One region of the Streptomyces sp. NPDC047022 genome, then DNA from elsewhere that is predicted to be linked to it. Evidence: riboswitches for the same ligand, from Rfam matches in the RefSeq annotation. Region 1 holds a riboswitch; each other region holds the start of a gene.
The links. Region 1 has a riboswitch for cyclic di-AMP ahead of ABZ845_RS25405 (WhiB family transcriptional regulator). Riboswitches for the same ligand answer to the same signal wherever they lie in the genome.
Positions count from the first base shown of each region.

Region 2: it holds a riboswitch for cyclic di-AMP, as region 1 does, so the genes downstream of both, ABZ845_RS07625 (transglycosylase family protein) here and ABZ845_RS25405 (WhiB family transcriptional regulator) in region 1, are expected to answer to the same signal.
Region 3: it holds a riboswitch for cyclic di-AMP, as region 1 does, so the genes downstream of both, ABZ845_RS03945 (transglycosylase SLT domain-containing protein) here and ABZ845_RS25405 (WhiB family transcriptional regulator) in region 1, are expected to answer to the same signal.
Region 4: it holds a riboswitch for cyclic di-AMP, as region 1 does, so the genes downstream of both, ABZ845_RS30080 (M23 family metallopeptidase) here and ABZ845_RS25405 (WhiB family transcriptional regulator) in region 1, are expected to answer to the same signal.

Region 1 covers NZ_JBEYVV010000030.1:36,510-40,428, forward strand. Annotated here, with positions in the region: gene ABZ845_RS25390 (glyoxalase) at 1-85, opposite strand, end outside; partial or broken gene ABZ845_RS25395 (AraC family transcriptional regulator) at 85-168, opposite strand; gene ABZ845_RS25400 (DUF998 domain-containing protein) at 787-1,482, shown strand; gene ABZ845_RS25405 (WhiB family transcriptional regulator) at 1,663-1,977, opposite strand; cyclic di-AMP (ydaO/yuaA leader) riboswitch at 2,112-2,322, opposite strand; gene ABZ845_RS25410 (MerR family DNA-binding protein) at 2,639-3,037, opposite strand; gene ABZ845_RS25415 (alkylmercury lyase family protein) at 3,113-3,919, shown strand, end outside.
Region 2 covers NZ_JBEYVV010000004.1:204,988-208,906, reverse strand. Annotated here, with positions in the region: gene eno (phosphopyruvate hydratase) at 70-1,356, opposite strand; gene ABZ845_RS07625 (transglycosylase family protein) at 1,678-2,352, opposite strand; cyclic di-AMP (ydaO/yuaA leader) riboswitch at 2,357-2,524, opposite strand; gene ABZ845_RS07620 (transglycosylase family protein) at 2,721-3,773, opposite strand; gene ABZ845_RS07615 (cytochrome P450) at 3,918-3,919, opposite strand, start outside.
Region 3 covers NZ_JBEYVV010000002.1:125,842-129,760, forward strand. Annotated here, with positions in the region: gene ABZ845_RS03940 (HAD family hydrolase) at 119-949, shown strand; gene ABZ845_RS03945 (transglycosylase SLT domain-containing protein) at 943-1,437, opposite strand; cyclic di-AMP (ydaO/yuaA leader) riboswitch at 1,457-1,674, opposite strand; gene ABZ845_RS03950 (polyprenyl synthetase family protein) at 2,372-3,382, shown strand; gene ABZ845_RS03955 (DUF2092 domain-containing protein) at 3,693-3,919, shown strand, end outside.
Region 4 covers NZ_JBEYVV010000050.1:22,015-25,933, forward strand. Annotated here, with positions in the region: gene ABZ845_RS30075 (aldo/keto reductase) at 1-649, opposite strand, end outside; gene ABZ845_RS30080 (M23 family metallopeptidase) at 797-1,804, opposite strand; cyclic di-AMP (ydaO/yuaA leader) riboswitch at 1,816-1,972, opposite strand; gene ABZ845_RS30085 (PP2C family protein-serine/threonine phosphatase) at 2,206-3,480, opposite strand; tRNA gene ABZ845_RS30090 (tRNA-Met) at 3,702-3,775, opposite strand; gene ABZ845_RS30095 (dihydrofolate reductase family protein) at 3,881-3,919, opposite strand, start outside.

The DNA of each region.
Region 1 (3,919 bases):
GGGCGCCCTCGGGGTCGGCCACCTCCAGGATGACGGATGCGATGGACGTGTGGGATGCGGTGGAAGCGGTGATTGCCATGGCCATCACGCTAGAGGCTCCTCGGCGGCCGGGGCTTCTCGATTCCTGACCGGTCTTGTCACTCGCTTCGCCACACACGCCGGCACCCCCTCCACCGTCATCGCAGAGCTCGCATCGTGGGCGTCACCCACGCCCTCAGCATGGTCGGCCGCTTCCGCCGCCTGGCGCCGGAAGGCCCCGGGTGACGCTGAGGTCCCTTCGTTTCCACCTGTGGCAGGGCCTCGGCAGGGCCGTGGAGACCTGTGTCGCCGCCCACCGCGGGTGCTTGCGTGCTCTAAACCGCCCAGGCCGCCGGGCGACTTGGAGGTGGACGCACCGGGGGGAGCCAAGCACCAAGGTGCTTGCTTGGGACCATGGTTGCGCTCCGCACGACGAGGGGGCATGGGTGCTGCCGGAGTGCAAGGTCGATCTGCACGCAGCGATCCGCGGTGGCTCGCGCTCCGTTCGCCGCGAGAGACGCGCCGAATCGGTGTTGCCGGCCAACTGGACCTCACTCCTGTGCAGTTACGGAAGCACCGCAGGACAGCTGCGCAGAAGGGCCTTGCGGATGCCTCGCACTCTGGTCTTTCGGGGCCTGCGCGTACTCGATCCCATGAGCGTCGCGGCCGACGCGGAGGCCGGCAGGCCGCGGCGTCCGCGAACAGGACTTCTGCTTTGCGTCCCGGGGCAAAGATAGGAAGGCAGGCCGCAGGCACGGGAGCCGAAAGATGAGCGAGGACAGCGCAACGGGGCCGCCGGGCACCGGCACCGACCGCACGCGGTGCCGTGGCGCCTCGGGCATCCTGTGGCGGGTGGCGGCGGGGCTGCTGCTGGCGGCTTCCGTGACCTACAACGACTGGCTGCTGCAGTTCTGGGTACAGACGGGCCTGGACCAGCGCGATTCCTACGTAAGTGAGGCCTTCGCCGCCGATCAGCCCCATCGAGTGCTGTTCAGCATGGTGGAGCTGGTCACGGCGGCTGCGGTGATCGCCGGTGCGGGTCTGGTCCTGGCGGCGCTGCCGCAGGGCTCGTCTCCCATCGGGTGGTGGGCGCTGGTGGCGTTCGGGGCCTGCTCCGTGGCCGACGTCGCGCTGCCGATGCGATGTGCGCCGTCCCGGGAAGCGGGTTGCCCCGCAGACAACCTCGCGCACACGATGACCAGCGGCCTGGTTCACCTCGCCTTGTTCACCTCGATGGCCTCCTTCTTCCTCTTCGCCGACTCGGCTCCAGAGGGTGGCTGCTCGGCGGGACGCTGGGCACGCTGGCTCTTGCCGGTGTCCATGGCCGCGGCGATCTCCTCCGTCGGCCCCTACATCGGCCGGCCGGGTGGACAGGGGATCGCCCAGCGGATTCACCTGCTCACGGTGAGCCTGTGGTTCTGGTTGCTAGCGGCCGAACTGTTGCGGGAGCGGCAGCGCACGTGACTTTCGCCGGAGTTGCTCGTCATGCAGCCGCTGTCGACGCCCTGCTGTGCCCCTCTGATCCCCGAGGCCACGGGGCTGGACGCCCTGAACGCCTCATACAGGGCGGCCAAGGAACAGCGTGCCGTGTCCGTCGCCGTCGAGTGTCAGGCCGAGCGCTGGACGGTGAAAGCCGACGCGGGGTTACACCTGGCGGCCGGCAGCCGCGCCGGTCCGCCGTTGGTGCTCCAGGCGGGCGGTCTCGAGCAGGCGCCGCCAGGAGCTGACCGTCGGCCTGCGGCGCAGCAGCGCACGGCGCTCGCGCTCCGTCATTCCGCCCCAAACCCCGTGCTCGATGCGCTGGTCGAGAGCGAGGGCAAGGCATTCCGTACTGACGGCGCAGCCGACGCAGACAAGCTTGTTGATGTGCTGCGCGGCTCCCGTGACGAACAACTCGTCCGGATCGATGGTCAGGCACGCCGCCCGCTCACTCCAGTGGTTGTCCGTCACCGACGGGATGACGTTCCCACGGTGCTCCGGCCCGTGTCTGGGTTCAGCGCCTGCCGACACCGCGTCGTCGATTCGCTGCTGAGCGCGGGAACGCGGTCGAAGTGGAGGCTTCTCGGAGCTGGTACGAAGATGCTTACCCATGGTGCGGTCCTCACCGGCGCCTACGAGGTTAGCTGTCGGGTTCGGACGTGAGTTGCCCGGCCGGGGCCGCGATGCGCGGCCTGTTCGGCTTCACCCCGAGCCGGACTGTCGAACGTACCGCAGCCCTTTGGCACCAGGTGCCGCGCTGCGTCCGCTCTCCCGTCCGGCGGAAGACTTCGGGTCCCCCGCTCCCGCCTGCGGCGCTTTCGCGTCTACTGTTCCCGTCGGCCGGTGGCAGGACTCGGCGTTCCGCGCCGGCGGGGCTCGTCTGGCGCGAGCTGAAAAGAATCAAGCACACCTCCGCAGAGAGTTCAACCTCGGGTATTCGACCGAGCAGTCCGGCCTGACGAGAGGTCGTTCTCATCCGTACTGACCGCACATCAGATGATTCCCGGTGTGTGGGATTGCGGCGCGGAAGAGGCGGAAGGTGTGGTGGTGGTCGCGAGTCGGGCGGTTGCTTGATCCTGCCTCATCCGAAGACGCCCAGACTTCGGGGGTCGGGTAGCAACGGGCCGAGAACCATGCCGACTCAACCAGAGTTGAGGATGCGGCAGATGTCCCCTTCGGTGCAGGTAGCAGGGTCGGTCGCGGAAGCGGTGCGGGCCAGCTCGCGCAGCTTGGCGCGGGTCGCGTCCAGTTCGGCGATCCGCTGCTCCACGTCGGCGAGGTGTCGGCCCAGGAGCTCGGTGACGTGACCGCAGGGCGTGTAACCGCCGTCGCGGATGGCCAGGACGTCGCGGATCTCGGCGAGGCTGAGGCCGGCCGCCTGGGCGGAGCGGATGAAGCCGACACGGTCCCGCACATCGGCCGGGTAGTCGCGGTAGCCACCCGGGGTGCGGGGCGGGTCCGCCAGCAGCCCGGCCTGCTCGTAGAAGCGCAGGGTCTTGGTGGTGGTGCCGGTGGCGGCGGCGAGGGTTCCGATGCGCATACCTCCACGGTAGCCCTTGACCTTCCAGTGCAATGGAAGGTCTAGCGTCGGCCTCGTGACCTGGAGGTGCCGCTGATGCGCCTGGAACTGCTGACCGTCCCGGACTGCCCGAACGGCCCGGTGCTCAAGGAACGCCTGATGCTCGCCCTCGCCGGCTGCACGGACGTGGAGCTGACCGCGCACGTGGTCGAAGGCCAGGCCGAGGCCGAGCGCAGGGGCATGCACGGCTCGCCGACGCTGCTGATCGACGGGCGCGACCCGTTCGCCCCTCCGGGTACCGCGGCCAGCCTGTCCTGCCGGACCTACGGAGAAGGGGACCGCCAGGCCTGCGGGGCGCCATCCGTCGAGCAGCTGCGGCAGGTTCTCGGCATCACGGTCACCAGAGGGGTGGACCAGACTGTGGGCCGGGTCCGGCGCCACCTTCTCGCGCCGGCCGAACGGGGCCTGCGGGCGGTGCAGCAGGCCATTCTGCGTTCCTTCGCCACCACGGGCTCCCCGCCCAAGGCAGCCGAGCTGGAGTCGGCGGCCGAGCCCTTCGGCCCCGCCGCCAGGGTGCTCGTCGAGCCGGCCGCCGAGGGCTTCCTCACCCCGGGCGGCACCGGTCGCGTCCAGGCCGCGTACCCGTTCTCCGCGATGCCCACCGAGCACGCCGTGCAGATCGCCGGGGGCCCGATGGTGTGGGCGATGGGGGCGATCGACGCACTCGGCATCCCTGCCATGCTGGGCACCGACGCCGTCATCACCTACACCGACCCGGTCACCGGCAACCCTGTCCGCGTGGGGTTCACCGGCGAAAGGACCACCTGGCAGCCGGTCACCTTGGTGGTCTACTACGTCGCCCGCCCCGGCGACGACCCGGCCGCCGCGGTGTGCTGCGGCTAC
Region 2 (3,919 bases), on a different contig from region 1:
GTGACTCCGCTTGCGCTCGGCCTCGCTCTCAGCCCTGTTCGGCCTTGCTCAGCCTCGCTTCGGTCTTGCTCAGCCCTTGAAGCGCGGGAACGCGCTGCGGCCGGCGTAGACCGCGGCGTCGTCGAGGATCTCCTCGATGCGCAGCAGCTGGTTGTACTTGGCGACGCGCTCGGAGCGGGCCGGGGCACCGGTCTTGATCTGGCCGCAGTTGGTGGCGACGGCCAGGTCAGCGATGGTGACGTCCTCGGTCTCGCCGGAGCGGTGGGACATCATGCACTTGAAGCCGTTGCGCTGGGCCATCTCGACGGCGTCCAGGGTCTCGGTCAGCGAGCCGATCTGGTTGACCTTGACCAGCAGGGCGTTGGCGGTGCCCTCCTCGATGCCGCGGGCGAGGCGCTCCGGGTTGGTGACGAACAGGTCGTCGCCGACGAGCTGGACCTTGTCGCCGAGCTTGTCGGTGATGACCTTCCAGCCGGCCCAGTCGTCCTCGAACAGCGGGTCCTCGATGGAGACGAGCGGGTAGGCCGCGACGAGCTCCTCGTAGTACTCCGTCATCTCGGCGGCGGAGCGCTCCTTGCCCTCGAAGAGGTACTTGCCGTCCTTGTAGAACTCGGAGGCGGCGACGTCCAGGGCGAGGGCGACCTGCTCACCGGGCACGTACCCGGCCTGCTTGACGGCCTCGAGGATGAGGTCCAGGGCCTCGCGGTTGGAGCCGAGGTTCGGGGCGAAGCCGCCCTCGTCGCCGAGGCCGGTGGAAAGACCCTTGGTCTTCAGCACCTTCTTGAGGGTGTGGTAGACCTCGGTGCCCCAGCGCAGGGCCTCGGAGAAGGACTCCGCGCCGATCGGGGCGATCATGAACTCCTGGATGTCCACGTTGGAGTCGGCGTGCGAGCCGCCGTTCAGGATGTTCATCATGGGTACCGGCAGCAGGTGCGCGTTCGGGCCGCCCAGGTAGCGGAAGAGGGGGAGGTCGCTGGCCTCGGAGGCCGCGTGGGCGACGGCGAGGGAGACGCCGAGGATGGCGTTGGCGCCGAGCGAGCCCTTGTTGTCGGTGGCGTCCAGGTCGAACATCGCCTGGTCGATCAGGCGCTGCTCGGTGGCGTCGTATCCGACGAGCTCCGGCCCGATCTGCTCGATGACGGCGAGGACCGCCTTCTCGACGCCCTTGCCCTGGTAGCGGTTGGGGTCGCCGTCACGGAGCTCGATGGCCTCGAAGGCGCCGGTGGAGGCACCGGACGGAACGGCGGCACGACCCGTGCTGCCGTCGTCGAGGCCGACCTCGACCTCGACCGTGGGGTTACCTCGGGAGTCCAGGATTTCCCGGGCTACGACGACGTCGATGGACGGCACGAGCATCTCCTTCTTGGATGTGACGCTGAGAGTGCGGCGCACTTTGCGACTAGAGCCTATCCGCCCCGGACCGGCGGTCGGCCGACCGACCGTCCCGTGGACAGGGTGACGGTCCACATTGTTTCACAGCGGAACAAAGAGGGAGGGAAGACCGGGGAAATCTCGGTGAAGAGTGCGGGTCGCGGAAGCGAAAAGACCCCGCTCCGGTGGGTACGGGGGGAACGCGCACCGGAGCGGGGAGCCCGTGGGGACGGGGAGGCCTCACGGTGACCCCCACGGTGGGGGTCACATCTGGGAGGACACTGTGAGCGGACTACCGGATTCCTGTCACTTCAGGTGCAGCTGCTGACCCGGGAAGATGAGGTCGGCGTCCTTGATGATGTCCTTGTTCAGCTCGAACAGCTTCTTCCAGCCGCCCTGCACATGGTGCTTCTCGGCGATCGCGCTGAGGGTGTCGCCCTTGACCACCTTGTACTCGCCGTCGCCCTTCTCGACCTTCTGACCGGACGGGGTGGTGACGGTCTTGTGCGGAGCCGCCGGACGCGCGGCCGAGCGGGAGGCCTTCTGCTCGGCGGGGCGGGGGGCGGCCTTCTTGGCGGCGGAGGGGGCGGCGGCGGCACCGGTGTACGGGGTGCTGGACAGGCCCCTGCCGCAGACCGGCCAGGCGCCCTTGCCCTGGCCCGCGAGGACCTTCTCGGCGACGGTTATCTGCTGCGCCTTGGTGGCCAGGTCGGCGCGGGAGGCGTAGGCGGTGCCACCGTAGGCGGCCCAGGTGGAGTTCGTGAACTGGAGGCCGCCGTAGAAGCCATTGCCGGTGTTGATGGACCAGTTGCCGCCGGACTCGCACTGGGCGACGGTGTCCCACTGGGCGGCGGTGGCGGCCGAGGCGCTGCCGGCCGCGAGCAGCGGGGCGGCGACGGCGGCACCGGTGACGCCGGCGAGCGTGACGGCACGAACGGCCTTGGACGGACGACGGTGCTTGCCCTTGCCGGAACACAGCATGGTTCGATCCCCTCACCGACGCCTGCGAGGTGAGCTGTCGGGTTCGGGCCGGTTGAGTTGCCCGGCCGCGCACCCCATGAGTGCGCGGCTCCACCCCAAGCCGCCCCCGGTCATCATCCGGGCGCGGCACTTACCTTGGGTCCCCCGCTCCTGCCTACGGCGCTTGACGCGACGACTGTTCCCACGCGGCCGCTGGCAGGATTCGGCGTTGCGACGCTGGGGCCCGCTGTGGCGAGCGAGACGACCGTAAGCAGGCGATCGTCCGAAAACCAAAGACGATCAGGGCCAATGAGACTCATCTCTCACTCTCACCAAACCGGACATTCATCGCGAAGCGGGGCGTGAACTCCCGGCTTCGCGGCAGCAGTTCAGGAATGGCCCGGGGTCGGCTCGGCGTCGAGCGCAAGGCTCTGGCCGGGGAATATGAGGTCGGGGTCGGCGCCGACGGTTCGCTTGTTCGCCTCGTACAGCTCGGCCCATCCGCCCTTGAGGTCAAGGGAGTCGGCGATGGCCGACAGGGTGTCTCCGGGGCGAACGGTGTAGGCGTCATCGGCCGTGTCACGCGCGGCACCGGAGTCACGGGAGGCATGGCGGCCTGACAAGTCGCCCGTACGGCCGCCCTCGGCGCCATCCTCGGCACTGCCGCCGCGATGGCGTCCGGCGCCCGGCGTCTTGTCCCCGCCGGCCTCCGAAGAGGAGTCGTCGCGGCCGGACTTGTCCGACTCGTCGTGCTTCGTCGCGGGGGCGGTGGAGCCGCCGGTACCGGAGCCCGCCTGGGCGCCGTCCGGAGTTCCGTCCGGCGAGGAGGAGCCGGAGGGGGAGGCGGGCGAGGACGGTGCCGGGGTCGCCGAAGCAGACGAGTCGGACGAGTTGGGCGAGCCGGATGCACCGGACGAGCCGGATGAGCCGGACGAGTCGGACAGGCCCGAGTCGATGCCGGAGTCCATGCCGGAGTCCATGCCGGAGCCGGAATCCGCGCCATGGCCGGAGCGGGAGCCGCCGGACAGGTCGTTCGCGAGGCCCGTGACGACGTCGGCGGAGCCGGAGTCCTCGTTCAGGCCGGAGGAGCGCCCGCAGCCGGGCCAGGCGGAGACGCCCCGGTCGGCGAGGATCTTCTCGGCGACGGCGATCTGCTGTGAACGGCTCGCCTGGTCGGGGCTGGCGGCGTAGTCGAGGCCGCCGTACTTGTCCCAGTCCTGCAACGTCAGCCGGAGCCCGCCGTAGTGGCCGTCTCCGGTGTCGGCGCTCCAGGAACCGCCGCTCTCGCACTGCGCGACCTGGTCCCACGTGGAGCCGCTGGCGGCGCTCGCGCCGGTGGCACCCAGGAGTGGGATCGCGATCGCGGAGCCGGTCACTCCTGCCGCGACGAGGATGGCAGGAGCCTGACGGGGGCGACGGTGACGACCGTTCCCGGAGAGCATGCGGTTGCCTTTCACACGACAGCAGTGGCCAACGTGGCGGTTGTGGCATGCCGCCGCGTTGCTGCGTGAACGTAACCGCAGACACCTGCTTGTCACAAGTTAATGCAGCGTAGATAACGTGAAGATCACATTACTGATATGCCGTC
Region 3 (3,919 bases), on a different contig from region 1:
CTCAACGGCCTTCGGAGGAAGCGGATTCGGTCCGGGCCGGAAGCAGACCGGTCCGGGCCGGAGGCTTTCGGTCCGGGCCGGAACGCCGGTGCCTTTCCATCCGTATTCTCTGATCATGATGGCCGCACCCCTCGTATACGAACTCATCGCCACGGACCTGGACGGGACGCTGCTGCGTGGCGACGACACATTCTCCGACCGGTCGAGGGCCGCTCTGGCGCGGGTGGTCTCGGCGGGCGCACACCATCTCGTGGTGACGGGCCGCCCGGCGCCGAGGGTCCGGCCGCTGCTCGACGAACTCGGCGGCAGAGGCCTCGCGGTGTGCGGACAGGGCGCGCAGGTGTATGACTCGGGCGCGGACCGGCTGCTGTTCTCCGTCACCCTGGACCGGGAGCTGGCCGAGACCGCCCTCGGCAAGATCGAGGCCGAGGTGGGGCAGGTGTACGCGGCCGTCGACCAGGACGGGGTGGACGGGCTCACGCTCATCGAGCCCGGTTACCTGATGCCGCACCCCTTTCTGCCCGCGGTACGGGTGGAGCGGCGCGACGACCTGTGGTGCGAGCCCATCAGCAAGGTGCTGCTGCGCCACCACACCCTGACCGACGACGAGTTGGCGACGGCGGCCCGGGGAGCGGTCGGGTCGCTCGCGACGGTCACGATGTCGGGGCCCGGCACCGTCGAACTCCAGCCCTGCGGTATCACCAAGGCGACGGGGCTCGCGCTGGCCGCCGAGTTCCTGGGCCTGAGCCGGTCGCGGACCATCGCCTTCGGGGACATGCCCAACGACATCCCCATGTTCCACTGGGCGGCACGCGGTGTCGCCATGGCGAACGCGCACCCCGAACTCAAAGCGGTCGCCGATGAGATCACCACATCGAACGAGGACGACGGCATCGCCGTCGTCCTCGAACGACTGTTTGCGGAGAATTGCGTCGGCAAGCCTCAGTAGGCGCTGTTGACGTTGTCGATCGAGCCGTACCGGTGGGCGGCGTAGTTGCAGGCCGCGGTGATGTTGGCGATCGGGTCGTAGGGGTCGAAGGCCGTACCCGGCACGTGGTACGCGCGGAAGGTCGGGTCGATGATCTGGAGGAGTCCCTTGGACGGGATGCCCTTCTTGGCGTTCGAGTCCCAGAGGTTGATGGCGTTGGGGTTGCCCGAGGACTCGCGCATCACATTGCGATAGATGCCGTTGTACGAGCCGGGGATCCCGTGCTGCGCCATGATCGCGAGCGACTGGCGTATCCAGCTGTCGAGGGTCCCGGCCCGGTAGGTGGCACCGGCGGCCTTGGTGGTCGTGGAGGACGCCGGGGTGGCGGCGGAGGCGCCCGTGGCACCCATGACCGGGAGGGCCATGACGGCGGCTCCGGCTCCCGCGACAGCGAGGGCGCGGGTGATGCGGGCGGCCTTGGAGCCGTGGTCCCGACGGCGTGCGGGCAGGGGGAAAGCGGACACGTTGCATTCCTCTCCGTCGCCTGCGAGGTGAGCTGTCGGGTTCGGGCGGGAGGTGCCCGGCCGCTTCCTCGGACTGCTCGGATTCCTCAGAGCCGAGGCCGCGGCTTCACCCCGAGCCGTTCCGGCACTGTGTCCGGACCGGCGACTTACCTGGGTCCCCCGCTCCTGCCGTGGTGGGTCGATGGGTTCTCGAGCGGCGGCAGGATTCGGCGTTCCGCTCGGGTCCATGGAAGGTATGCGAGAGCACATGTCAGGAACAAGAGTCGAATGTGCACTACGACCGAATTGACCCTCGCGTATGGGAATATGAGGGTTGATCCATTTCGCTGAGACGCCTCAACTTGGCATTCGCAAAGGGCGTGTTGATGGCCCGCCCGGAGTGCGGCTACTTGGGTGAATGTGACCCATTTCACCCGGTCTCCGCGCCCTCGGCTTGGCGGGCAGGATGGGTGCGCAAGTGCACAATTCAGACATTTAGGCCGAGGGGTGGCGCGCCTTGGAGGGGGAGGGACGACCGGTTCCCGGTTCTTAATTCGGGCATTTGCCAATACATAGGGACTGATGCATCCGTGGATGCGTATCGCCGAGCTCTGGGATGCGTCCGGCCGAGTGGCTGAGTATCGGTCGACGTGAGTGCCCTGCGTCGACCGCCAGGGGGTGATGCTTATCGGCTATGTAGATGAATATGTGTTCGTATCACCTGATCAAGAACATACCGTTCGTGATCCGATACCGCCCGGCCTGGAACTGTGGGCGCTCGCGTTGATCGAAACCTGACCGGATACGCTGACTTGAGTGATGGCAACGACAGATCGACAACTCGACGACTCACGTCGGCAGGCGAGGCCATCGACCAAGAGACCGTCCTTGAGACCGACCGTGTGATCGTCAGCAGACGTCAGCAGACAGGAGACCCCACGTGACCGTCGTCGGGCCGTTCGGGCTGAGCGGGCGGGACCAGGCTCTGGAAGCCGATGTCCAGGCCGGATTGGCCGCTGTCGAGGAGGGGTTGCTCGACGCCACCAAGAGCGAGGTCCCCTTCATCACGGAGGCTGCCCAGCATCTCGTCCGTGCGGGCGGGAAGCGGTTCCGGCCGCTGCTGGTGATGCTGGCGGCGCAGTTCGGCGACCCGTACGCGCCCGGGATCGCGCCCTCGGCCGTGGTCGTGGAGCTCACTCACCTCGCCACGCTGTACCACGACGACGTGATGGACGAGGCCGACGTGCGGCGCGGCGTGGACAGCGCGAACACCCGCTGGGGCAACTCGGTCGCGGTCCTCACCGGCGACTTCCTGTTCGCCAGGGCGTCGCACATCCTGGCCGACCTCGGCCCGGAGGCGGTACGCATCCAGGCCGAGGCGTTCGAGCGGCTGGTGACCGGTCAGATCCTGGAGACGGCCGGCCCCCGGGACGACCGCGACCCGGTGGACCACTACCTCGACGTCCTCGCCGGCAAGACGGGCTCGCTGGTGGCGGTGGCCTGCCGCTTCGGGGCGATGATGTCGGGTGCCGACGAGACGGTCGTGGACGTGCTGACGCAGTACGGCGAGCGGCTCGGCGTGGCCTTCCAACTGGCCGACGACGTCCTGGACATCGCGTCGGACTCGCACGAGTCCGGGAAGACGCCCGGGACCGACCTGCGCGAGGGCATCCCCACCCTCCCGGTCCTGCGCCTGCGGGAGCGCGCGGAACGCCTGGGGCTGCCGGAGGACATCGCCCTGTGCGAGCTCCTGGGTTCCGATCTCACGGACGACGCCCGCCACGCGGAGGCCCTTGTGCGGCTCCGCGCCCACCCGGCCCTGGAGCAGGCACGCCGCGACACCATCCGCTATGCGGAGGACGCCCGCGCGGCCCTGGCACCGCTGCGCGAGTGCGGTGCGAAGGACGCCCTGATGGAACTGTGCGACGCGGTGGTGCACCGGGCGGGCTGACGCCCGTCGCTCCTGCGGGTGCGGGCCGGCCTTCGCGACCCCCCGAGTGCGGGTGGACCTCCGCGACCCCTACGGGTCCCGGGGAAGTTCTGCCCCGCCGTGTCATACCGCAGGATTACGCCGAGTTGGGCCCGCGGTCTGACGATTCCCGGCGCCCGGTTTGGTCAGATGGGAGACACCACCTCACAGGAGTTCGGGTGACAATGGCGGCGCGAGGGGTGGGGGGCACCTCTCTGCTCGAGTGAAGTCGAGAGCTCGGGCGAGAGTGCACGGACGAAAGGCCGCCGCCGACGACGGAGGTAAGGCACACATGGCACCGTACGAGTCCGACGAGAGCAAGCCCGCCGGGGAGGCCGAGGACGTACGCGACGGGCGGCGCAAGGCCGCGCGGTACGCCGTCCCGGTGGCAGTGTTGGGGGTGGCCGCGGCGACGATCGGGCTCGTCCCGGCCTTCGCGGGATCCGGCGACCCGGATCTGCCCAAGATCAGCGCTCAGCAGCTCATCGAGAAGATCGCCAAGTCGGACGTCCAGCAGAT
Region 4 (3,919 bases), on a different contig from region 1:
AGCCGGCGGCCAGCGCGTAGTACGGCATCGCCGCGAGGCCGGTCCGGGAGGCGACGTCCTGGAGCGCGCCCTCGTATGTGTCGCGCGAGACCAGGTTGTAGTGCGGCTGGAGTGCCACGTAGCGCGCCAGGTTCTCGCGGTCGGAGAAGTCGAGGGACTCCTTCAGGCGCTCGGCGGAGATGTTGGAGGCGCCGATGGCGCGCACCTTGCCCGCCTTCACCAGTTCGTCGAGCGCGCCGATGATCTCCTCGACGGGCACGTCCGGCTGATCGAAGTGTGTGTAGTAGAGGTCGATGTGGTCTGTGTCCAGGCGGCGCAGCGACGCGTCGGCCGCGGCCTTGATGTTCGCCGCGGACAGCCCCTTGTACTCGGGGTGCTGGCTGACCTTGGTGGCGACGACGACGTCCGCGCGGTTGCCGCGCGCCTTCAGCCATGCGCCGAGGACGGTCTCGGACTCACCGCCCCGGTGGCCGGGAACCCAGGCCGAGTACGCGTCGGCCGTGTCGATGAAGTTGCCGCCGGCCGCGGTGTAGGCGTCGAGGACGGCGAAGGACTGCGCCTCGTCGGCGGTCCAGCCGAAGACGTTGCCGCCGAGGGAGAGCGGGAAGACCTCGAGGTCGGAGGAGCCGAGCTTGCGAAGGGAAGTCATGAACTGCGTCAACGCCCGTACCGGCAGTGGCGTTCCGGAGCGGGGCAAAGATCACGCAAATGAACGGATCCCCGCACTCCGCCCCGCGGGCACTGCGGCCCGGGGGCGGTCGGCGGGGATGCTTCGGGGCCCCTGCCGGGGCGTCCGTCAGGGGTTGAGGCCCTTGCCCTGCAGCCAGGCCATCGGGTCGATCGCGGCGCCGCCGTTCGGGTGGACCTCCAGGTGCACGTGCGGTCCGGTCACATTGCCGGTCGCGCCGACGCGCCCGATGACGTCGCCCGTGGACACCTTCTGGCCCACGCTGACGTTGATGGACGACTGGTGGCAGAACCAGAGTTGCGTGCCGTCGTCCAGCGTCAGGATCGTGCGGTAGCCGTAGGCTCCGGCCCAGCCGGCCTCCGTGATGGTGCCGCTGTGGATCGCCTTGATGAGCGTCCCGGTGGGCGCGGCGAAGTCGAGACCGGTGTGGTAGCCGGAGGACCACATGGAACCGGCGTCACCGAAGCGGGAGGTGAGGGTGTAGGAGGAGGTCGGCAGCGTGTACTGCTTGGCGAGTTCGGCCAGCCTCGCCTCCTCGGCCTTCTTCTTGGCCTCTTCCGCCTTCTTGGCGGCGGCGATCTTGGCCACGGCGTCGTCCTGCGCCTTGGCCGCCGCGGCGGCGGCCTTCTTCACGGCGGCGTCTTCCGTCGCCTGCACGGAAGCGGATGCCAGGCTGTCCCGCTGGGACTCGGCCTGCTGCATGATGCGGGAGCGCAGCGCCTCACCCGCGCCGGAGCCGTCCGACGCCGCCTCGGTGGCCGTCGTGCCTTCGGAGTGCTTCGCGCCGGTGTCCTCGCCGATCAGCTCCTTGGCCGAGTGCGTGAGCGAGGACAGGTCCGGCATGGAGATGGAGACGGGCGCCTTGCCGGTCTGGGCACTGGCCATACCGCCCGCGCCGACGGCCGCTATCACGCCGACGCCGAGCACGGTGGAGCTGCGCGCGAGTCCGCCCCCACGCTGCTTGCTGACGCGGTGGCGACCGCGGACGGGACGGAGGGAGTCCTCGGTGGGGTTCCACTCCTCCCAGGGGGCCTCGTCGGCGCCGGGTGCGAAGCCGAACGCGTGGGTGTCGTTCGGGGCGAACGAGGTGCTCTGGGCAGGCCGGTTGGACGCCACGTGGGCGCACTCCTTTCCTTCCGTCTCGCCTACCGGGTTAGCTGACGGGTTCGGAGAGGAAGGTCTCCTACGCGCGTATACCAGCCGTGCTGCCACGACGGTCTCCGCCCGATTCACCCCAAGGTGGTGGTTCCCCGGCTCCCTTGCGGGATTCGGCACACGCGCACGGAGCCGCCTCTTGTGACGGCTGGGACGACCGCGCTGCGTTATCGAACGTTAATAGACGCGGGACCCGGATTCCAAGCTGTTCAGAGAGATCCTTTACGCCTTTGGCCAGGACTTTCACACCATGAACCACCCAAAAAGGGCGAGTTGACCACGCTCCATAAACCTCGGACAATGTGACGGTTCGTCAATTGTTATGCGGAGAGGCATCATGTGCTCACCGGCCGTGACAATCATCAAGAGGGCCGGGAAACCTCGGGCGCGTCGGGACGGCGTACCGCGAGCAGAGCCATGTCGTCCGTCGCACGGCCCTTGGTGTGGCGGGCGACATCCTCGACGACGGCGGACAGCAGGGCACCGGGAGCGGGAGTTCCGCATCCGGCCAGCCGGGCCGCGGGATCGTAGAACTCGCCGTGCGCGTCCCGCGCTTCGGAGACGCCGTCCGTGTGCAGGAGCAGCGTCGCCCCGGGCGGGAAGTCCCGCTCCTCGGCGCGGTCCGGCCAGATCCCCAGGTCGCCCATCCCGAGCGGCAGCGCGCTCTCCTGGGTCTCCAGCACGCTCAGAGTGCCGTCCGGAAGCAGGAGCAAGGGGGCGGGGTGGCCGCGGTTGACGATACGGGTGGCCCCGCCCCCGTGCGGGATCTCCACGAGCACCGCGGTGGTGAAACCCTCGGACGCGTCGAGCCCCTGACGCCGGGTGCCCTCGCGCGACAGCGCCCGCTCCAGGCGCTGGACGACGGCCTCCAGCGTCGTCTCCTGCTCGGCGGCCTCCCGGAAGGCGCCGATGAGGACGGCGACCGCGGCCACGGCCCCCATTCCCTTTCCGCGCACGTCCCCGACGATGAGCCGCACTCCGTGCGGGGAGTCCTGCACGGCGTACAGGTCACCGCCGATGAAGGCGCCCGCGTGGGCCGCCTCGTAGCGGGCGGCGATGTCCAGTCCGCCGATGCGGGCGGCGGGTTCGGGCAGCACGGCGCGCTGGACGGCCCCGGCGATCTCGCGGGCTGAGGCCAGGCGTTCGTTCTTGCGGCGTACGAGCACATTGAGCAGGACGGCCAGGACGGCGACGGTGACGATGGTGACCGTCTCGGTGACCGATCCGGCGCGAGCGGCGAGGCCGAGCCCGAGGCGGGGCCCGAAATGGATCACGAGGATGGCGAGGACGGCGGCCACCCCGGTGAGAACGGTGCCGCGCAGCGCGTACAGGAGCGCGGCGACGAGCGGGGCGGCGGTGAAGAGGGGACCCGCCGTGACATCGGAGAGGGTGAGCCAGTCGTAGCCGGCGCCTATGGCGATGAGCAGCGCGGGCAGGGCTGACAGCAGTGCCCGCACCCGCAGGGAACGGAGGGTCTCGCCCTCCCCCCTGCCTTCGCCTCCGGCCCGGCCCGGCGCCCCGAGGGCCCCGGCGGCCTTGCCGCCGGGTCCGGGATCGCCGGACGCCCGGCTGTCCTCCGGCCGGTCATGTTGGTCGTAGAACGTCTCGACGCACCGCGCACCTGCTTGCTGCACCACCCGTCCAGGCTTTCCGGAAGGTGAGCGGAAGGCGACCGCTGTGGGCCGGGCGGAGTACTGGCGTGCGCCCAGGGACGTTCTGGAAAGCACGGGCGCCCGGGAAGACACCGGGTTCGGGGAGGCACGCGCGCCCGGGAAAACGCGGATGCCCCGGAAAACGGGGATGCCCCGGAAAACACGGAGGGCCGGAGCCCTTTCGGACTCCGGCCCTCCGCCGTCAGTAGCGGGGACAGGATTTGAACCTGCGACCTCTGGGTTATGAGCCCAGCGAGCTACCGAGCTGCTCCACCCCGCGTCGGTGAAACCAGTGTACGCCATGCGCGGGAGGCCAAGCACACGGTTTTCCGCTCAGGGCCCCTCACCAGCGGATTCCGGTCTCCCGAGGGGCCGCCGCGGCGCGTCAGGGGCGGCTCGGCGGCGGGCTGAGCGGGCCGAGCAG